DNA from 4 places in the Pseudonocardia sp. EV170527-09 genome. Region 3 is predicted to be linked to each of the others. Evidence: predicted binding sites of a transcription regulator. Region 3 holds the regulator's gene; each other region holds the start of a gene.
The links. Region 3 encodes LexA, which represses DNA repair genes until DNA is damaged. Its sites were predicted from a motif close to CGAACACGTGTTCG; they were not measured.
Positions count from the first base shown of each region.

Region 1: the regulator LexA is predicted to act here: its motif matches at 2,631-2,644, upstream of FVA95_RS01130 (CoA transferase subunit A).
Region 2: the regulator LexA is predicted to act here: its motif matches at 3,187-3,200, upstream of uvrA (excinuclease ABC subunit UvrA).
Region 4: the regulator LexA is predicted to act here: its motif matches at 2,585-2,598, upstream of recA (recombinase RecA).

Region 1 covers NZ_VRMC01000002.1:85,755-91,199, forward strand. The annotation lists gene FVA95_RS01120 (cytochrome P450) at 1-1,134, shown strand, start outside; gene FVA95_RS01125 (3-oxoacid CoA-transferase subunit B) at 1,215-1,841, opposite strand; gene FVA95_RS01130 (CoA transferase subunit A) at 1,844-2,587, opposite strand; gene FVA95_RS01135 (MOSC domain-containing protein) at 2,835-3,752, opposite strand; gene FVA95_RS01140 (HAD hydrolase-like protein) at 3,821-4,609, opposite strand; gene FVA95_RS01145 (lyase family protein) at 4,608-5,445, shown strand, end outside.
Region 2 covers NZ_VRMC01000046.1:19,099-24,543, reverse strand. The annotation lists gene FVA95_RS15800 (MFS transporter) at 1-800, shown strand, start outside; gene FVA95_RS15795 (hypothetical protein) at 818-1,117, shown strand; gene FVA95_RS15790 (DUF2000 domain-containing protein) at 1,092-1,535, opposite strand; gene FVA95_RS15785 (AraC family transcriptional regulator) at 1,586-2,422, shown strand; gene FVA95_RS15780 (MBL fold metallo-hydrolase) at 2,432-3,106, opposite strand; gene uvrA (excinuclease ABC subunit UvrA) at 3,474-5,445, shown strand, end outside.
Region 3 covers NZ_VRMC01000069.1:23,439-28,883, reverse strand. The annotation lists gene dapF (diaminopimelate epimerase) at 1-180, shown strand, start outside; gene hflX (GTPase HflX) at 235-1,725, shown strand; gene FVA95_RS20140 (hypothetical protein) at 1,761-2,825, shown strand; gene lexA (transcriptional repressor LexA) at 2,855-3,613, opposite strand; gene FVA95_RS30915 (hypothetical protein) at 3,842-4,066, shown strand; gene FVA95_RS20125 (hypothetical protein) at 4,230-4,964, shown strand.
Region 4 covers NZ_VRMC01000023.1:3,796-9,240, forward strand. The annotation lists gene FVA95_RS09465 (hypothetical protein) at 1-31, shown strand, start outside; gene FVA95_RS33885 (RecX family transcriptional regulator) at 60-1,355, opposite strand; gene recA (recombinase RecA) at 1,358-2,410, opposite strand; gene FVA95_RS09480 (DUF3046 domain-containing protein) at 2,670-2,864, opposite strand; gene FVA95_RS31485 (hypothetical protein) at 2,942-3,103, shown strand; gene FVA95_RS09485 (hypothetical protein) at 3,406-3,927, shown strand; gene FVA95_RS09490 (ATP-dependent helicase) at 3,977-5,445, shown strand, end outside.

The sequences.
Region 1 (5,445 bases), on a different contig from region 3:
TACGCGGCCCTGCGCACCGAGGAGCCGGTGCGAGAGCTCGCACTGCCGGACGGGAAGGTGTGGCTGATCAGCCGGTACGCCGACGTCCGCGCGGCATTCGTCGACCCGCGGCTGAGCAAGGACTGGCGGTACACGCTGCCCGCCGACCAGCGCGAGGGCCAGCCGGCCGCGCCGATCCCGATGATGATCCTGATGGACCCGCCGGACCACACCCGGCTGCGCAAGCTCGTCGGCCGCTCGTTCACCGTGCGGCGGATGAACGACCTGCAGCCCAGGGTCGAGGAGATCACCCAGGAGCTGCTCGACGCGCTGCCCGCCGAGGGCCCCGTCGACCTCATGCGCCAGTACGCGTTCCTCGTCCCGGTGCTGGTCATCTGCGAGCTGCTGGGTGTGCCCGCCGAGGACCGCGACATGTTCTCCGCGTGGTCGTCGGTGCTGGTCGACGACTCCCCGCAGGAGGAGAAGTTCGCCGCGATGGGCAGCCTGAACGGCTACCTCGCCGAGCTGATCGAGCGCAAGCGCACCGAGCCCGACGACGCCCTGCTGTCCGGCCTGCTCGCCGTCAGCGACGCCGACGGCGACCGGCTGTCGTCCGAGGAGCTCGTCGCGATGGCGACCCTGCTGCTCATCGCCGGGCACGAGACCACGGTCAACCTGATCGGCAACGGCGTGCTCGCCCTGCTGACCCACCCCGAGCAGCACGCCCGACTGAAGGCCGACCCGTCTCTGATCAACTCGGCGGTGGAGGAGTTCCTGCGCTTCGAGTCCCCGGTCTCCAACGCTCCGATGCGCTTCGCCGGCGAGGACGTCGAGTACTCCGGGGTGACCATCCCCGCCGGGTCGACCGTGATGCTGGGGCTCGCCGCGGCCAACCGGGACCCGGAGTGGCTGGCGGACCCGGATCGCCTCGACATCACCCGGGACTCCTCGTCCGGGGTGTTCTTCGGGCACGGCATCCACTTCTGCCTGGGCGCGCAGCTGGCCCGCACCGAGGGGCGGGTGGCGATCGGCAAGCTCATCGCGCAGCGGCCGGACCTGGCGCTGGCCGTCGATCTCTCGGAGCTCGTCTACCGCGAGTCGACGCTGGTCCGGGGCCTGTCCCGGCTGCCGGTCACGCCGGGCGCGCCCGCCTGAGGGACGCGCCGCCGCCGGACGCGACCGAGGGGCGCGCCCGGCGGGACCGGCGGGGCAGCCGTCGGTGCAGCGGGTCGCGGTCAGCGCAGCGGGGCGCCGGTCTTCTCCCGGACCTCGTCGGCGGTGACGCCGGGCGCGGTCTCGACCAGTGCGAGCCCGTCCGGCGTCACGTCGATCACGGCCAGGTCGGTGACGATCTTCGTGACGCAGCCGAGGCCGGTGATCGGCAGCGAGCACCGCTCCACGATCTTGGGGGACCCGTCCTTGGAGACGTGGTCCATCATCACGATCACCGAGCGCGCGCCGTGCACGAGGTCCATCGCGCCGCCCATCCCCTTGATCATCTTGCCGGGGATCGCCCAGTTCGCGAGGTCACCGTTCGCGGCGACCTCCATCCCGCCCAGGACGGCCACGTCGAGCTTCCCGGCCCGGATCTGGCCGAAGCTCTCGGCGGAGCCGAAGAAGGCGGCACCGGCGGTGACGGTGACGGTCTCCTTGCCGGCGTTGATGAGGTCGGGGTCGACCTCGTCGTCGGTGGGGTAGGGGCCGACGCCGAGGATCCCGTTCTCCGAGTGCAGCACGACCGTCCGGCCCTCGGGGATGTGCCCGGGGACCAGGGTCGGCATGCCGATGCCGAGGTTGACGTACGCGCCGTCGGGCAGCTCCGCCGCGACCCGGGCGGCCATCTCGTCACGGTTGAGGGCCATGGTCAACGCACCGTCCTGAACTCGACCGGCTTCTCGACGTCGGGGACGTGCAGCACGCGGTGCACGTGGATGCCGGGGGTGTGGACCTCGTTGGGGTCGATCTCCCCGGGTTCGACCAGGTGCTCGACCTGGGCGATCGTGGTCCGCCCGGCCGCGGCGCAGTCCGGGTTGAAGTTGCGCGCCGCGCGCCGGAACACCAGGTTGCCGTGCCGGTCGCCCTTCCAGGCGTGGACCAGCGCGAAGTCCGGGGTGAGGGCACGCTCGAGGACGTAGGTCACGCCGTCGAACTCGCGGGTCTCCTTCGCCGGGGACTCGACGGCGACCGAGCCGTCGGCCGCGTAGCGCCAGGGCAGCCCGCCCTCGGCGACCAGCGTGCCGACCCCGGCCGGGGTGTAGAACGCCGGGATGCCCGCGCCGCCGGCCCGCAGCCGCTCGGCGAGGGTGCCCTGCGGGGTCAGCTCCAGCTCCAGCTCGCCGGCGAGGTACTGGCGGGCGAACTCCTTGTTGTTGCCGACGTAGGAGCCGATCGTGCGCCGGATGCGCCCGGCGGCGAGCAGGGTGCCCAGGCCGAAGCCGTCGACGCCCAGGTTGTTCGAGATCGTTTCCAGGTCCGTCGCGCCCTGTTCGAGCAGCGCCGCGATCAGCACCGTCGGAACCCCGGACATGCCGAACCCGCCGACTGCGAGCGACGCCCCGTCGCCGATGTCGGCGACCGCCTCCGCGGCGGATGCCACCACCTTGTCCATCACGCACCTCCGTCGCCGACGACGGTACGCGGCGTACGATAGACGCACAAGCGTTCGCTCTGCGAACACCGCTGGAGTGGCGTCCACGCGTCGAGATGCAGCTCAGTGGGCCCCGGTGCGCTCCACATCCCGCTGAGCTGCATCTCGACGACGCCGCTGCCCGGCCCTGCTCGGCCCACGTCGACGCGGGCCGGGCCGGGCAGGGCACCGCGTCCGTGGGGAGGGTCGGGGTTCGGCCGGCCGGCGGTCAGGCCGGGGCGGGGGCGGTGTGCGGGTCGCCGACGGCGATCTCCCCGCCGGCGGCGACCTCGGCGTACACGCCAGCGCACGCCCAGACCCCGCCGATCTGCGGGATCTCGATGCGGTTGTGCTTCGCGATCGTGCGCAGGGTGTCCGGGTCGTCGGGCAGGTCGCCCTGGGGGAGCGTCGTCATGACGCACCGCATGGTCGCGAAGGAGAAGGAGACCCGGACCTCCTCGCCGATCGTCGAGGTGCTGCCCGGCCAGTCGTTCTCGACGAAGCCGTGGCCGCCGTCGGGGGAGGAGTCGGCGCGGAGCACGATGTTCGGCCGGTAGCGCAGCGGGTCGAAGGTCGCCTCCGGCGCGAGCTCGCGGAGCCGGTCGAGGGTGGACTCGGTGAGCACGTGCAGCGACGACAGGTCGAAGAACGTGCCCGGCGCCCCGAACGCGGAGATGTCGAACCGGCTGATGGCCTCGCCGGAGTCCTCGTGCCGGGTCGTCGTGGCCTCGATGAGCGCCCGCGGCGCGAGCTGCTGCGGGGTGAGGCCCTCGATGTCGGGCCACAGCTCCTCGAAGTGGCCGCCCTCCGGCGGGACCGAGACCAGCGACACGTCCCGCCCGAGCGCGGCCGACAGCGCGGTGTCCAGGCCCTCGTCGTCGCTGCGCAGGACCGAGCCGTCCGGGAAGGTGATCTCGACCGGCGGCAGCGGCTCCCCGGGCGCCGGCTCGGCGACGAACCGGGCCGCGAAGCCGAGCAGCCCGAGCCAGCGTCTGGGCACCTTGGCGCTGGCGATGCTCCCGGTCTCGGTGTCGAGCACCGCGTAGGCGCGGTCGCCCAGCAGCCCCCGCCCGGTGATGGTGGCCCGGGTCAGGGACTCGCCGAGCATGGACTTGACCGGGTACCGGTACAGCGCGACGACCGTCATGTCCGGTGTATATCGGCCCGTCCGCGTCCCCGGCACGGGCCGGACGGAGGGGGCCGCCCGACCGGGTCTCAGCTGAGGGACTGCCGGGGTAGGGCCGCCGCGGATGCGCCGTCCTGCCCCGTCGGACCACCCGTTCGGCCCAGCAGGGCGACCCGGAGCTCGTCCGCGGAGTCGTAGACGGTGTCCGCGCCGGCCGCGACCAGCTCACCGGGCTCGGCGTAGCCCCAGCCCGCGCCGACGCAGCGCAGGCCGTGCTCGGCGGCGCCCTCGACGTCGTGCAGCCGGTCGCCGACCATCAACGGCTCGTCGGCACCGGACGGGTGCCCGAGCCTGCGCAGCGCCTCGGCGACCACGGCGCCCTTGGTCGGCCGGTCCGCGGTGCGGGTGTCGCCGACGATCTCGGTGAACAGGTCGGTCCAGCCGTGGTGGGCGATGATCCGCCGGGCCGGCGGCTCGGCCTTGCTGGTGGCCAGGGCCATCGTCACGCCGGCCGCGGACAGCGCACGCAGCAGCTCCTCGACGCCGGGGTACGGAGTGCAGTCCAGGCAGCCGTCCTCGTCGCCGTAGATCCGCCGGTACACCGGCAGCACCGCGGCGGCGCCCTCCTCGCCGAGGATCGGGGGCAGGCTGCGGTACAGCGGCGGGCCGAGCAGGTGGGTGCCGAGCGCGGACTCGGGGACGTCCAGGCCCACTTCGTCGATGGCGCGGCGCATCGAGCCGAGGATGCCGGGGGCGGAGTCGACGAGGGTGCCGTCGAGGTCGAGCAGGATGTGGGTCAACACGTCGGGCCATTCTGCCTGCCGGGCGGCGCGGGCGTCCTCCTCCCCGGCGGTCGCAGGCCGTACGCTCGTACGCATGGCGAACACGTTGCTCGGGCCGCTGTCCGGTACCGACCGGGTCGACGGCCTGCTCGACGACGGCGCGTGGATCGCCGCCCTGCTGGAGGTCGAGCTGGCGCTGTCGGCCGTCGCCGCCGAGCAGGGCGCGGTCGCCGAGCACGACGCCGACGCGGTGGAACGCGCCGTCGCCGCCGTCGCGGGCCTCGACCCGCACACGCTGGCCGCCGAGTCGGTCGAGGGCGGCAACCCGGTCATCCCGCTGGTCAAACGGCTCAAGGCGGCCGCGGCGCGGATCCAGCCCGGCGCCGAGCGGGCGGTGCACCCGGGCGCGACCAGCCAGGACGTCATGGACACCGCGCTGATGCTGCTCACCCGCTGGGCCGGGCACCGCATCGTCACCGACCTCACGGTCTGCGCCGACGCCGCGGCCGCGCTCGCCGCCGCCCACCGCGACACCCCGTGCGCGGCCCGCACCCTCGGCCAGCAGGCGTTGCCCACCACCTTCGGCCTGGTCGCCGCGACCTGGTGCACCGGGCTGGACCGGGCGCACACCGGTCTCGACCGGGTGCTCGACGCCCTGCCGGTCTCCTACGGCGGCGCCGCGGGCACCCTCGCAGCCGTCCACCCGCACGGCCCGGCCTTCGCCGACGCGCTGGCCGCGCGGCTCGGGCTCGCCCCGCAGGGCGTGCCGTGGCACACCGAACGCAGCCGCATCGGCGAGCTCGCCGGGGCACTCGGCGTCGCCGCCGGGGCCTGTGCGAAGCCCGCGGGCGACGTGGTGCTGCTGTCCGCCACCGAGCTCGGCGAGGTGTCGGAGTCCGCGCCGGGGGACTCGTCGTCGATGCCGCACAAGC
Region 2 (5,445 bases), on a different contig from region 3:
TCGCCGGGGGGCTGGGCGCGTTCTTCGTACTGGTGCTGCGCCTCGTGCTGCCCGAGTCCCCGCGCTGGCTGGTCGCCCACGGGCGGCGCGAGGAGGCCGCCGCCGTCGCGGCGGACGTGGCCCGGCGGGCCGGCGCCCCGGTCGAGGGGGAGGTGTCCACGGCCGACTCGGGGGAGCCGCGGGCCGGCTCGACCGTCGCGGTGCTGCGGATCGCGTTCAGCGGGGTCTACCGCACCCGCACGGTGATGCTCCTGATCTTCCAGGTGCTCCAGACCGTCGCCTACTACGGTTTCGGCACGCTCGCGCCGCTGGTCCTGGTGGCCAAGGGCTTCGACGTCACCGAGTCCCTCGGCTACGCCGCGCTGAGCTTCGCCGGGTACCCGCTGGGCTCGCTCGCCTCGGTCCCGCTGGTCGAACGGTTCGAACGGAAGTGGCTGATCATCGCCTCGGCGCTGGCGATCGGAGTGCTCGGCATCGTGTTCGCGGCCGGGGTGACCCCGCTGGTGATCGTCGGCTCCGGGTTCGCGCTGACCGCGGTGAGCAACGTGTTCTCCAACGCGTTCCACATCTACCAGGCCGAGATCTTCCCGACGACGATCCGCTCCACCGCGGGCGGGATCGCCTACTCGCTGTCCCGCGCGACGTCGGCGTTCCTCCCGTTCGTCGCCGTCCCGCTGCTGGCCACGGCCGGGCCGATCGCGGTGTTCGGCGGCGCCGCGGGGCTCATCGTGCTGCTCTGCCTCGACGTCGGCCTGCTCGGCCCGCGCTCCACCGGGCTCGCGCTGGAGGAGCTGGGCTGAGGGGGCATCCTGGCGACGTGAGCCAGGCCCTGTACGAGATCACCGTCAACGCGCTGCTCGACCGCGACCGTCCGCTCACCCGCGCCGACTGGGACGCCGCCGTCGCCCGGGTGGGCGGGCACCGCGTGCCGCAGCTGCTCGCCGAGCTCACCGACGCCGGGCTGGTCGGCGCGGACCTGCTGCCCGACGCGGTCGCCGCGGCGTGGGCGTCGGCCGACCGGCCGCTGGACCGGCTGCCGGCGGCGCGCTGGCGGGAGCTGTTCGACGACGCCGGGCTGGCCGCACCGGCCGTCACGGATGGGTCGTCGTCCCCTTGAGGATCTTGTCGACGGCGTTGCGCGGCCCGTGCAGCGCCAGCCCGACCAGATCGAGCTCCTCGGCCCGGGCCGCCGCGACCACCGCACGGTTGTCGTGGTCGTTGCCGGTGCCGAACATCGCGGAGGTGAACACCGCCACCGGCAGTCCGCGGCCGACCGCCCGGGCCCGGCAGGTCGCGAGCGTCGTCGCGTCCCCGGCGCGCACGAGCACCGGCAGACCGAGGGTCGGCAGGTAGGCGGTGCCGTCGGCATCGGTGTAGGGCTCGCCGATCAGCTCGGGGACGCCCGCGGCGACCCCGGCGGCGAGGAAGGCCGTCACGTTCGCGACCTGCCAGCCGAGCAGGTCGTCACGCAGCACAACGGCGATCTTGGTGGCGGGGCGGGCGGGGGAGGCGGGGAGCAGGGCGGTCTCGGTCACGCCGTCGATCCTCGGACGGCAGGACCCCCGCACTCTTGTACGTTCCGCACATGTCCGGAACCGGTTCGCGGGCGGTGGGCGAGGCCGTCACCGCCTGGCGGCCGCAGCGCGTGCCGGGCATCACGGAGGTGCTGCACGCTCGCTTCGTTCGGCACCGGTACCCGCTGCACACGCACTCCACGTGGACGGTCCTGATCGTCGACGACGGCGCCGTGCGCTACGACCTGGACCGGCGACCGCACGGGACCGAGGAGGCCCCGGTGACGCTGCTGCCGCCGCTGGTCGCGCACGACGGACGCGCGGCGGGCGGCTCCGGTTTCCGCAAGCGGGTCCTCTACCTCGACCCCGCCGCGCTCGACCCGGGGGCGTCCGGGACGGACGGGCTGGTCGGCCCCGCGGTCGACCGGCCGGGGGTGGCCGACCCCCTCCTGCGCCGCAGGCTCGACGAGCTGCACCGCGCGCTGGCGGTACCTGGGGAGGAGCTGCACGCCGAGAGCCGTCTCGCACTCGTCGCCGAACGTCTCGCCCGGCACCTGGACCCGACCGCCGGGCCCGGCCCGGTGCCGCCGACGGACCTGGCCGGCCGGCTGCGGGACCTGCTCGACTCCCGGCTCGTCGACGGCGTGACCCTCGCCGAGGCCGGGCGGCTGCTGCACGCCCACCCCGGCCACCTGGTACGCACCTTCTCGCGCCGCTTCGGGCTCCCGCCGCACCGCTACCTCGACGCCCGCCGCGTCGAGCGGGCGCGGGCGCTGCTGCTGGACGGGACGCCGCCGGCCGCGGCCGCCGCGGCGGTGGGGTTCCACGACCAGGCCCACCTGCACCGCCGGTTCGTGCGGTTGGTCGGTGTCACACCGGGCCGCTACGCCCGCAGCGGCCCGGCGTGACCCCGAGGGTCACCAGCCCCGTGACCGCCACTCGGGGATGCTCGGCCGCTCCGCCCCGAGCGTCGAGTCGTCACCGTGGCCCGGGTAGAACCAGGTGTCGTCGTCGAGCCGGTCGAACACCCGCTCCTCGAGGTCACTGATCAGCTGCGTGTTGTCCTCCGCCGACCAGGTCTTGCCCGGCCCGCCCGGGAACAGGCTGTCCCCGGTGAACAGGTGCGGCCGGTCCTCCCCGCGGTAGAGCAGCGCCACCGAGCCCGGCGTGTGCCCGCGCAGGTGGATGACCTCCAGCTCGATCTCACCGAAGGCGATCGTGTCGCCGTGCTCGACGAACTCGTCCATCGGGGCGGGGAGCTCCGGGGCGTCCAGCGGGTGGGCGATCAGCCGTGGCTCGAACATGCCCGCGATCGCGCCCAGCGCCTGCCAGTGGTCGGCGTGGCGGTGGGTGGTGACCAGGTGGCGCAGGTCCGGGCGCTCGTCCGCGGCGCCGATGAGGTCGGCGATGCGGGTCGGCTCGGCCGCCGCGTCGATCAGCAGTGCCTCGTTGCTCTGCTTGCACACGAGCAGGTAGGCGTTGTTGTCCATCTCGCCGACCGAGATCTTGCTGATGCTCAGCCGCTCGAGGTCGCGGCGGATGGCCGCGCCGCCCGGGTCGGTGTGACCAGTGTAGTTCTCCAGGACGTCCACGAGCGGGAGGGTAGCGGCCTGCCCCGACATCCCGCGGTGGGGAGAACCCGCCGGTCGCACGCACGGGGCCGCTGACGGATCGAACAGGCGTGCGAGTACCGTGCGCGGTGGACCGACCGGCGCGTACCGAGGTGCATCCACCGCGCCGGACCACCGCCGGGCCCCGCTCACCGGGTTCCTGTCGGGGGCCGCACCTAGCATCGACGGCGGACGAGGGGACGAACCTCACCGGCCACGGGTGCCCGGTCCGGGAATGTCCGTCAGCCCGCGGGCGTCACAACCGGGTCCGACCCGGACGGCACCGCCACCCCAGGAGGCGCGCAACGTGAGCGACCACAGCACCGACCGCCGCGACGCCGGCACCGCCCTGTCCCCGGGCGCGTCGCCGGTCCCGGAGGGGCCGAAGCTGGTCGTGCGCGGCGCGCGCGAGCACAACCTGCAGGGCATCGACATCGACCTGCCCCGCGACAGCATGATCGTCTTCACCGGGCTGTCCGGGTCGGGCAAGTCCAGCCTCGCGTTCGACACGATCTTCGCGGAGGGGCAGCGGCGCTACGTCGAGTCCCTCTCGGCGTACGCGCGCCAGTTCCTCGGGCAGATGGACAAGCCCGACGTGGACTTCATCGAGGGCCTGTCCCCGGCGGTCTCGATCGACCAGAAGTCGACCAACCGCAACCCGCGCTCGACGGTCGGCACGATCACCGAGATCCACGACTACCTGCGGTTGCTCTACGCGCGCGCCGGCATCCCACACTGCCCGACCTGCGGCGAGCGGATCGAGAAGCAGACCCCGCAGCAGATCGTCGACCAGGTGCTGGAGATGGAGCAGGGCAGCCGCTTCCAGGTGCTCGCGCCGGTCGTGCGGACCCGCAAGGGCGAGTTCGTCGACCTGTTCGGGAACCTGCAGGCCCAGGGCTACTCCCGCGTCCTCGTCGACGGCACGGTCCACCCGCTGTCGGACCCGCCGAAGCTGAAGAAGCAGGAGAAGCACGACATCGCCGTCGTCGTCGACCGGCTCTCGGTGAAGGCGACGGCCAAGCAGCGCCTCACCGACTCGGTGGAGACCGCGCTGCGGCTGGCCGACGGCCTGGTCGTGCTGGACTTCGTGGACCTGCCCGACGACGACCCGCAGCGCGAGCGCCGCTTCTCCGAGAAGATGGCCTGCCCGAACGGGCACACCCTCGCCGTCGACGACCTCGAGCCCCGCACCTTCTCCTTCAACTCGCCCTACGGCGCCTGCCCGGCCTGCTCCGGCATCGGCATCAAGAAGGAGGTCGACCCGGAGCTGGTCGTCCCCGACCCGGACCTGTCCCTCGGCGACGGCGCCATCGCGCCCTGGTCGTCCGGGCACAACGCGGAGTACTTCGGCCGGCTGCTGTCCGGCCTGGCCACCGCGGTCGGGTTCCGGATGGACACCCCCTGGCGCAAGCTCCCCGCCGCCGCGCAGAAGGCGGTCCTGCACGGCAGCGACGACCAGGTCCACGTGCGCTACCGCAACCGCTACGGCCGCGAGCGCTCGTACTACGCCAACTTCGAGGGCGTGATGCCGTTCCTCGAGCGTCGCCTGGAGCAGACCGAGTCCGAGTCGCAGCGGGAGCGCTACGAGGGCTACATGCGCGACATCCCCTGCCCGGCCTGCAACGGCGCCCGGCTGCGTCCCGAGGTGCTGTCGGTGACCCTGCCGCACCGCGACCTGGGGGAGCGGTCGATCGCACAGGTGTCGAACATGTCGGTGGCCGAGTGCTCACGGTTCCTGAACGGCATGGTGCTCGACGACCGGCAGGCGGTGATCGCCGGTGCGGTGCTCAAGGAGGTGCAGGCCCGGCTGGGCTTCCTGCTCGACGTCGGGCTGGACTACCTGTCGCTGGACCGCGCCGCGGGCACGCTGTCCGGTGGCGAGGCGCAGCGCATCCGGCTGGCCACCCAGATCGGCTCCGGCCTGGTCGGGGTCCTCTACGTGCTCGACGAGCCGTCGATCGGGCTGCACCAGCGCGACAACCGGCGGCTGATCGACACGTTGACCCGGCTCAAGGAGCTGGGGAACACGCTGATCGTCGTCGAGCACGACGAGGACACCATCCGCGCCTCGGACTGGGCGGTGGACATCGGCCCCGGCGCCGGCGAGCACGGCGGCCGCGTCGTGCACTCGGGCACCATCGCCGACCTGGAGTCGCACGACACCTCGCTGACCGGCGCCTACCTGTCCGGGCGCAAGTCGATCCCGCTGCCCGAGCGCCGCGTGCTCGACCACGACCGCAGGCTGACCATCGTCGGTGCCCGGGAGCACAACCTGCGCGGCATCGACGTCGACATCCCGCTCGGCGGCCTGGTGTCGATCA
Region 3 (5,445 bases):
GCGCTGCGGCACGCCGGGCACACCGCCGGGGACGTGCAGGTCACGGTTCCGGGCGGGCTGCTGCGGGTGACGGTGGAGGCCGGCACCGACGAGCGGACCGGGCCCACGACGCTGCACGGCCCCGCGGTGCTGCTCGCCTCCGGCGAGCTGGACCGCGCGTGGTGGGACGCTCCCGCCTGAGGCTCGCGAATCGGGGCGGACACGAGCCCCGCGACGTGGGAGGATGGGGGCAAGATGACTGATGCCCACACGCACCCCTCCGTGACCCCCTCCACGTCGAACCCGGTTCCGACGGGTGGCGAGCTCGACCTGGAGGAGCGCGCGTCGCTGCGCCGGATCCACGGGCTGTCCACCGAGCTCACCGACATCACCGAGGTCGAGTACCGCAAGCTCCAGCTGGAGCGGGTCGTGCTCGTCGGCGTCTGGACCGAGGGCACGGCCGAGCAGGCCGACAACTCGATGACCGAGCTGGCCCGCCTCGCCGAGACCGCCGGTTCCGAGGTGATGGACGGCCTCGTGCAGCGCCGCTCCAGCCCGGACCCGGCCACGTTCATCGGCTCCGGCAAGGTCGAGGAGCTGCTCGGGGTCGTCCGCGCCACCGGCGCCGACACCGTGATCTGCGACGGCGAGCTGTCACCCGGCCAGCTCCGTCAGCTGGAGGAGCGGCTCAAGGTCAAGGTCATCGACCGGACCGCGCTGATCCTCGACATCTTCGCCCAGCACGCCCGCTCCCGGGACGGCAAGGCCCAGGTCGAACTCGCGCAGCTGTCCTACCTGCTGCCGCGGCTGCGCGGCTGGGGTGAGGCGCTGTCCCGGCAGGTCGGTGGCCGGGCCGCGGGCGGTGTCGGTATCGGTGGCCGTGGCCCCGGTGAGACGAAGATCGAGCTGGACCGGCGCCGCATCCGCGCGCGGATGTCGAAGCTGCGCCGCGAGATCGGTGCGATGCGCCAGGTCCGCGAGACCCAGCGTGGCAGCCGTCGCCGCAACGAGATCCCCTCGGTCGCGATCGTCGGCTACACCAACGCGGGCAAGTCGAGCCTGCTCAACCAGCTCACCGACGCCGGGGTGCTGGTGCAGGACGCGCTGTTCGCGACGCTGGACCCGACCACCCGCAAGGCACAGACACCCGACGGGCACGACTACACCCTCACCGACACCGTCGGGTTCGTGCGGCACCTGCCGCACCAGCTCGTCGAGGCGTTCCGCTCCACGCTGGAGGAGGCCGCCCGGGCCGACCTGCTGGTGCACGTCGTCGACGGGTCCGACCCGCTGCCCGACGACCAGATCGCCGCGGTCCGTCAGGTGCTCGTCGAGGTGGGGGAGGCCGCGGGCGACACGATGCCCCCCGAGCTGCTCGTGATCAACAAGACCGACGCGGCCGGTGACCTGGCGCTGGCCCGGCTGCGGCACGCCCAGCCGGACGCCGTGTTCGTCTCGGCACACAGCGGCACCGGGATCGACCGGCTCCGCGAGCGCATCGCCGAGCGGCTGCCGCGACCGGAGTACGAGGTCGACCTCCTGCTGCCCTACACCGAGGGTGCGCTGGTGGCACGGCTGCACGACGACGGCGAGATCCTCGCCGAGTCCCACACCGCCGACGGCACCCGGATCCGGGCGCGGGTGAAGCCGGAGCTGGGCACCGCGGTGCTGCCGTTCGCGGTGGCGGGCTCGGCCCTCCCGACCGCTGCCGGCGCCGACCTGCCGGCGACGGCGGCGGGCCACTGAATGGGCGGCCGGGTGGGCCACCGCGGCCCGGGGGCGTGGCCCGCCGCCTGACCACGGTCCTCTGCCTGACCGGTGCGCTCACGGGTGCGGCCGCGCCGCCGCCCGGGGCGCACCCGGTCTGCACCGTCGACGACCTACGGCTGGCGGAGCTGTCCGGGCTGGTCGCCGAGGGCCCGCCCGGCGGAGCCCCGCAGCGCTACCACGCGATCGTCGACGGCGGCGGGACCGCGCGGGCGTTCACCCTGGACCCGTCCGGCTGCGCGGTCACCGGAACCCGGCAGGCCGACGTCCCGGTCACCGACGTCGAGGACCTCGGGCTCGGACCGGGCGGGGATCTCTGGCTCGCCGACACCGGTGACAACGGGGCGCAGCGTGGCTCGGTCCGGCTCGTCGTGCTGCCCCCGGCCGGGCCGCCACGCGTGTACGACCTGGTCCACCCCGACGGTCCGCGCGACGTCGAGGCGCTGCTGGTCGGCGACGACGGCGTGCCCCTGCTGGTCGACAAGACCACCGGGGCCGCCGGGGTGTACCGACCCGACGCACCGCTGCGCGACGACGGGGGCCCGGTCCCGCTGCGCCGGGTGGCACAGGTCGTGCTGCCCTGGTCGGGCACCGGCGGCGGGCCGCTCGGGGCCGCCGGGTCCCGCACGATCACCGGCGGCGGGGTCTCACCGGCCGGGGCCGACGGCGGACGCGCCGCCGTGCTGCGGACCTACACCGACGCCTGGGTGTTCCCGCTGCCCGTCGGCGGACCGGCGACGGCCGACGTGCTGGTCGCGGCGCTGGGCGGCGCACCACTGCCGGTGCCGTTGCCGGACGAGGCCCAGGGCGAGGCGATCGCCCCGGACGGCCGGGGTGCACTGCACTCCGGCAGCGAGGCCCGGGGCCTGACCGCGGCGGCGATCACCGTCGTCCCGGGCGCGGTGCCCGCGGCGACCGGCCCGCAGGCACCCGTCGTGGCCCAGCCCGTCGAGGTGCCGGAGTACCGCACGTACCCGTCGTGGCTGCCCGCCGCGGGCGGGGCCGCGGTGCTCGCGGCGCTGCTGGTGGCCGGTGCCGTCGCGATGTCCCTGCACGGACGGCGCCGCCGGTCCCGCTGACCGCGGGAACCGGGCGCCGCCCGAGGAGGTCAGAGGCGGCGCAGGACCGCCACGACGCGGCCGAGGATCGACGCGTCGTCACCCGGGATCGGGTCGTAGGCGTCGTTCGCCGGCATCAGCCAGATGTGCCCGTCCTTGCGGCGGAACGTCTTCACCGTCGCCTCGCCGTCGATCATCGCGGCCACGATCTCGCCCTGCTCGGCCACCGGCTGCTGGCGCACGACGACCCAGTCGCCGTCGGTGATCGCGGCGTCGACCATCGAGTCGCCCTTGACGTTGAGCAGGAACAGCGTGCCCTCGCCGACGATCTCGCGCGGCAGCGGGAACACGTCCTGCACGGCCTGCTCGGCCAGGATCGGGCCACCGGCGGCGATGTCGCCGATGAGCGGCACGAACGCCGGCGCCGGCCGCGCGGAACGCAGCTCGGCGGTGTCGGCGTCGGAGTCCGACCCGTCGGTGCCGGCGATCTGTTCCGGGCTGCGGACGTCGACCGCGCGGGTGCGGTTCGGGTCGCGCCGGAGGAAGCCCTTGCGCTCCAGGGTCCGGAGCTGGTGGTGCACCGACGAGGTGGACGTGAGGCCCACCGCGTCACCGATCTCGCGGACGCTGGGCGGGTAGCCGTACCGGTCCACCCAGTCCCGGATGACGGCCAGGACCTTCTTCTGCCGCGGGGTCAGGCCGCGGGTGTCGGTCGCGGGGTCGGGGAACTCCCGGACCGTCGCGGATCCCCGGTCCGCGGCGGTGCCGGTCACGCCGGGACCACCGTGTCCGGTGTCGTCCGCTGCCATCGCATTCGCCTCCTCGGGGTACTTACGGCGACGACCCTAGCCGTCGCGGGCCCGTTCGCCAAACATGCGTTCGAAGTCACCCGGGGCGTGTCGTGGATTCCGTCGGGCCGTGGTGGTAGAACATCGCACAGGCGTTCGATCGAACACCGGTTCGATCGGATGCCGTCCGCGTCGCCGTCCGGCCGCGCGGGGCGACCGGCAGCGGGAACGGCAGTGGGGGTGGCGATCGTGGATGCAGCGGTCATCGGGGGCGTGACGGTCATCGGACGGGCCCCGGTCGGCACCGCGGCCGACGTGGCGCGGCCCGTCCCGGCGTCGGGTCCCGTGCGCCGCGTGGTGGCGGCGGTGGGTGTCCTGCTCGCCTCGGCGGCCGCGGTCGTCGTGCTCGGGGTGGTCGCCGATGTCGCCGCCCACGGCCCGGTCGTACCGCCCACGGTCGGCGCGCCACGCTGAGAGCGTCTTCGGCACGGGCGGTGACCTGCGGAGACGCGGTTGTTGTCGGTGTCGGGTGCTACACCGCTCGTACGCCCGTTCGACCGGGCTCGGGGAAGGGCCGGTCGGGAGCGGGGGAGACGAGACCGCCCGGGGGACGGGCGGTCCGACGGCAGGAGGAACCATGCGAGAGCTCGACGAGCGGATCCGCGACCACGGCGCGGTCGGCTGCCTGACCGGTGCCCCCGCGCCCGGCGCCCCCACCTCGCGCGCCCGGCGCGCCGCCCGGGAGCGGGTGCGGGCCGCGGAGGGTGTGGCGGCCGGTCCGGCCGGTGCCGGCTCGTCGGCCGTCGCGCGCGCCGCACACCGGTGGGCCGCCCACGGTGCACGGGAGCGCGCACTGACCGAGTCGGTCGCGCGGCACCCCGCCGCCCGTTCCCGGCGCGCCACGACGCCCGCTGTCCCGGCGTCTGGTGTTTCGGCGCCCGGTCCGACGGCGCCCGGTCCGACGGCTCACGGGCGCGCGGCCCGGGCCGCGGCACCGGCTGGTCCAACGGTCCCGCGTGGCGTCACCGGTGGTCCGAACGTCGCGGTCCGGACGCCCCGCTGCACCACCTCGGCGCCGGGCTCCACGGCGACCCTGGTGCGGCCCGCACGGGTCGCGGCGCCGTCCGGTCCGCGGTCGGTGGCCGTGCCGGCGCCCCGCACGGTCCGTCCGCTGGACCGGCGTTGCCTGGTCCCGGCCCGCCCGCGTCCGGCCCGCAGCCGGGTCCGCGGGCGCCTGGAGCGGTTCCTGACCGGGGTCGCGGTGCTGCTGTGCGCAACGACCGCGGTGGTGGCGCTCGGGCTGCTGGGCGACGCGGCGGCGGGCTGGAACGCCCCCGCGGCCGCCGTGCCGTCGGTCGGTGCCGTGCGCTGAGACGGGTCGGGGCCGTGGTGCGGTCCCGGTGGGCCGGGCCGGTGACGCGGAGTGGTGCCGGCGTGTCCGGCCCGGATCGTGCAGTGGTGCGGTCCCGGCGTGCCGGGCTCCCGGGACGGAGCCGGTCGGCCGGGGCCGTGGTGCGGTGCCGGCGCGGCAACCGTGGTCACCGCGGCGACGGTGCGGTGACGGTGTGGAGCGACCCGGCGCCGAGCCCGGCGTCGTATCGGGTGACGGCGTGCGCTGGGCCGGCGCGCGGATGTCGGGCTGCGGTCGCCGGGATGTCGCCGGATCGTCGGCGGCGTGCCGCCGGGCGCGTCCGCCGGGCGTGTCCCCGCATCGGGTGGCCGCCGGTCGCGGTCCCCGCGGCGCGACGGACGGCGCCGCGCGCGACGTTCCTCGGCGCCACCAGCGCCGATGTCCCGCTCCATGATCGTCGGCGACGAGCCGGTCGCGGAACGTGGTGTGCAACGCTCGGATC
Region 4 (5,445 bases), on a different contig from region 3:
CGACTGGTTCGCCTGGTACCTGCGGTCGTGACCGGTCGGCGGATCCCGCCGGGGACGGGTCAGTCCTCGGGTGGGGCCTCGCCCAGCTCGTCGGCGTCCGCACCGGCGGCGGCGATCTCCTCCTTGACCACCCCGTAGGCGACCCCGGGGCCGTAGCCCTTGCGCGCGAGCATGCCGACCAGCTTGCGGGCACTGGACTGCCGCTCCTCGCGGCTCCCGACGGGCAGGCTCCGCAACCGCCGCACGACGAGCTCACGGGCCCGGTCGCGTTCGGAGGCGTCGTCGATCCCGGTGAGTGCCTCGTCGGCGATCTCGCGGTCGACGCCCTTGCGGTGGAGCTCCATCGCGATCGCCCGCTTGCCGAGGCCGCGGTGACGGTGCCGGGACCGGACCCACTGTTCGGCGAAGACCTGGTCGTCGACGAGGCCGACCTCGTCGAACCGCTCGAGGACGCGGTGCGCGACCTCGTCGGGGATCTCCTTGCGACGCAGCGCGTCGCCGAGCTCCTTGACCGTGCGGGCGCGGTCGGTGAGCAGGCGCAGGCAGATGTCGCGGGCGCGGCTCTCCTGCTCCTGCGGTGTCTCGACGCGCGGGGTGCGTTCCTCGCTCCGGCGGCTCCCCCGGCCACGACCCTCACCACGACGACGGCCACGGGAGGTGGCGCCCGTCTCCCCGGTGCCCGTCTTCTCGGTGCCCGTCTCCCCGGTGCCCGTCGCTTCGGTGCCCGGCCCGGCAGGTCCGGCGCTCCGGGACAGGTCGGCCACGGTGTCCGGAGTGGTCGTGGCCGCCGCTGTGTCTCCACCGGTCACGGCCGCTGCGGTGGTCGGGCGCCGGCGCGGGGTCGCACGGTCGCGGCGGGTCGCACGGTCGCGGCGGGCTCCGCCGCGGTGTGTGCCCCGTCCCGACAGCTCCTCGAACGAGACCACGCGGGGCGCACCGGATCCGTCGCCACCGCCGTCCGCTCCCGGTCCGGGAACGGGGTCGTCGAAGGTCAGCCTGCGGACCGGGGCGGGCTCCGCCACCCCGTCCGTCGCAGCGTCGGCCGACGGATCCGTCGGCCGGGCCGTCGCCGGCGGGTCGGTGATCGCCGTGGTGGCCCCGTCGGCGCCGCTGAGCGTCACGAACGAGACCTGGTGCGGACTCGCGTCCCACCCGGGGACGGCCGGGGGCTCCGCAGCGGGCTCCCCCGGTTCGGCGCCGGTCGGGTCGACGGTCCGGATCGCGGGCGGATCCGGCACGTCGGGACCCGACGGGGTCACGCCGAACAGGTCGTCGAGCGGGACGGTGCGGGGCCCGGTCGGCTCCGCACCGTCCCGTCCCGACGTGCCTCCGGACCCGTCGTGGTCGCCGGTCACGCTCAGAAGCCGACCGGGGCCGGGAGGGGCTCGACCGGGCTGGTCTCCTCGGCGTCGACGACCGCGCCGATCCCCAGCTTCTCCTTGATGCGCTTCTCGACCTCGGCGGCGACGTCCGGGTTCTCCTTGAGGAACTTGCGGGCGTTCTCCTTGCCCTGCCCCATCTGGTCGCCCTCGTAGGTGTACCAGGCGCCGGACTTGCGGATGATCCCCTGCTCGACGCCCACGTCGATCAGCGAACCCTCCTTGGAGATGCCGACGCCGTAGAGCACGTCGAACTCCGCCTGCTTGAACGGCGGAGCCACCTTGTTCTTCACGACCTTGACCCGGGTCCGGCTGCCGACCATGTCGGTGCCGTCCTTCAGCGTCTCGATGCGGCGGATGTCCATGCGGACCGACGCGTAGAACTTCAGTGCCTTACCACCGGTCGTGGTCTCCGGGGACCCGAACATCACGCCGATCTTCTCGCGCAGCTGGTTGATGAAGATCGCCGTGGTGCCGGAGTTGCTGAGGGCACCGGTGATCTTCCGCAGCGCCTGGCTCATCAGCCGGGCCTGCAGACCGACGTGGCTGTCACCCATCTCGCCCTCGATCTCGGCACGCGGCACGAGCGCGGCCACCGAGTCGATGACGATGATGTCGAGCGCGCCGGAGCGGATCAGCATGTCCGCGATCTCCAGCGCCTGCTCACCGGTGTCCGGCTGGGAGACCAGCAGGTCGTCGGTGTCGACACCGAGCGCCTTGGCGTACTCCGGGTCGAGCGCGTGCTCGGCGTCGATGAACGCGGCGACACCGCCCGCGGCCTGCGCGCTCGCCACGCAGTGCAGCGCGACCGTGGTCTTACCGCTGGACTCCGGGCCGTAGATCTCGACGACGCGGCCGCGCGGGATGCCCCCGACGCCGAGCGCGACGTCGAGCGCGATGGAGCCCGTGGAGATGGCACTGATCGGGACGCGGGCCTGGTCGCCCAGGCGCATCACCGATCCCTTGCCGTGGTTCTTCTCGATCTGGGCGAGGGCGAGTTCGAGCGCCTTGCCGCGGTCCGGAGCGGACATCTCTTGACTCCTCGCTGGTGGTCGACGGTCGGGTCCTGCTGGTGTCTTTCGGGGAGGCACACCACAACGGTATGGGGTACCCCTGACAGTTTCGGGCCCGGATCGGCGCCTGTGGACAACTCGTCCGACACCACGCCGCAGGACCGGTACCGCAAGCCCTGCCGGAACCGTAGACGAACACGCGTTCGACCCGACACCGCGACACGCCGACCGGGCGCCCACGGGAGCCGAGCGGTCAGCACGACCGCCCGGGGCGCCGCTACCGCCGTGCGGGTGGGACCTCGTAGGCCGCACAGACCGCGCGCCAGATCCGGCGCAGGTCGACGCCGGCCTCGATCGCCTGCTCGACGGTCCGGCCGCCGAGCTCGGAGAAGACGTGGTCGCGGGACAGCGACGCCGCCCGCACCGGCCCGAACTCGCCCTCCATCAGTTCCCGGAAGTGGCTCAGTCGCACGTCCGCGAGGGTAGACGGGTCACCCGTTCCGTGCGGCGTCCGCCCGATGACGCCCCGGAGCAGGTAGCCTGGGTGATATGTCCGAACTGCTCGCCACCGTCCCGGTCGACGTCGCCGACGAGGTCCTCGCGACGACCGGCATCGGCTCGCCACTGGCGTGGCAGATCGTGTCCCTGCTCGCGCTGCTGTCCGCGCTGGTCGTGCTGGTGCGCTGGTGGCTCCACCAGCGCCGTCGCTGAGGGTCCGGCTCAGCCCGCCGCCGGGCGTCCCGCACCGGCCGAACGCACGCGACGCCGTCGACCGCCGGTGAGCCGGACGGCCGGGAGGCGACCAGCGAGCTCGCGGCGATCGAGGTCGCGACGGCCGTCCCGCCGAGCACCTGCACCATCGCGAGAACCGCCAGCAGCCGGGGCTGCGCGAGGTCCTGGGGCGGGGAGACGGCGTCGGGTGCGGCGGTCACGGACGGATGCTGCCGTGCGACGGTCGCCGTGCGCCAGGGCGTTACGCTCCGGCCCGGCCACACGAGCGGAGGACGGTGGACATGGCGGGGACGACCCCGAACGCACGCAGGTCGGCGGGCGCGGACGACGCGGAGCTGCAGAACGCCTACCGCATGGTGTCCGACGTGCTGGCCGGGGCGGTCCGCGAGACGCTCGCCGCGCCGGGGCCGGATCCGGCCCGGTTCGCCGTGCGCCGGCTGACCGCGGTCGACCGGGACATGCCGCCGGACGCCACGCCGCCCGGCTGGTCGCTGGCCTTCCTCGTGCTGGCCGACTGGTACGACGCCGCCCGCGCCGCGCTGGTCGACCACGACGACCGCTCCGAGCGGGCGCTGGCCTGGATCGGGCAGAACCTGGGTCCGCGCTACGCGGCCCGGGCGCGCTACACCATCGCCCCGCTCGTCGACCCGGCCGACGCCCGCGAGACCTCGCACTACGTCGACGCGCTGGGCGTGGACTTCCTGGCGTCGATGGTCTGGACGATCGCGGCGGTCGTCGCGGAGTTCCCGGCCGAGGACGCCGCGGAGGTCTGGCCCCGTACCCGGGCGGACGCCGCGCGCTGAGAGCGCAGGTCACGCCCGGTCCGACGGGTGACTGTCGGACCCCACCCGCATGATGGTCGGCGTGACCGCACTCGAGGGCTTCTCCCCCGCCACCCGCCAGTGGTTCGAGGGGGCCTTCGCCGCGCCCACCGCGGCCCAGGAGGGCGCCTGGTCCGCGGCGCAGGCCGGGCGCAACGCCCTGGTCGTCGCGCCGACCGGGTCCGGCAAGACCCTGGCCGCGTTCCTCTGGGCGCTCGACCGGCTCGCGGCGACGCCACCGCCCGCCGAGCGCAAGCAGCGCTGCCGGGTCCTCTACGTCTCCCCGCTCAAGGCCCTGGCCGTGGACGTGCAGCGCAACCTGCGCTCGCCGCTGACCGGCATCCGCCAGGCCGCGCAGCGGCTCGACGAGCCGGTGCCGGACATCACCGTCGGGATGCGCACCGGCGACACCCCGGCCGACGAGCGGCGCCAGTTCCAGCGCACCCCGCCGGACGTGCTGGTGACCACTCCGGAGTCGCTGTTCCTCCTGCTCACCTCGGCCGCGCGGGAGTCGCTGCGCGGGGTGACGACCGTGATCCTCGACGAGGTGCACGCCGTCGCCGGCACGAAGCGGGGGGCGCACCTGGCGGTGTCGCTGGAACGGCTCGAGGAGATCACCGAGGCCACCCCGCAGCGGATCGGGCTCTCGGCGACCGTGCGCCCGGTCGACGAGGTCTCGACGTTCCTGTCCGGTACGCGCCCGGTCGAGGTCGTCCAGCCCGTGATCCCGAAGACGATCCGGGTCGAGGTGCAGGTCCCGGTGCCCGACCTGGCCGCGCTCGACGAGCGGCCCGCGCCGGGCAGCACCGACGAGGAGGTCGTCGGGTCCGCCGCGGGCACCGCGCGCAAGCCCTCGATCTGGCCCGCCGTCGAGGAACGGCTGCTCGGTCTGGTGCGCGAGCACCGGTCGACGATCGTGTTCTCCAACTCCCGCCGGCTCGCCGAGCGGCTGACCTCCCGGCTCAACGAGCTCGCCGCCGAGCAGGAGGCCGCCGCGCTGGAGGAGGCCGCGCTGGAGGAGGCCGCCGACCTCGACGCCGCGCCGGGTGCGTTCCCGGCCGAGGCGGTCGGGCAGTCCGGGGTGGGTGGCGGTGCCGCACCGACGGTCGCCAAGGCCCACCACGGGTCGATGTCGCGCGACCAGCGGACCCTGGTCGAGGAGGAGCTGAAGTCCGGCGTTCTGCCGTGCGTCGTTGCGACGTCCAGCCTGGAGCTGGGCATCGACATGGGCGCGGTCGACCTGGTCGTGCAGGTCGAGGCACCGCCGTCGGTCGCGTCCGGGCTGCAGCGGGTCGGGCGCGCCGGGCACCAGGTGGGCGCGGTGTCCGAGGGTGTCGTGTTCCCGAAGTACCGCGGGGACCTCGTGTCCTGCGCCGTCGTCGCCGAACGGATGACGACCGGGTCGATCGAGTCCACCCGCTATCCCCGGAACCCGCTAGACGTCCTGGCCCAGCAGATCGTCGCGATGGTCGCGATGGAGTCGTGGCGGCTGTCCGACCT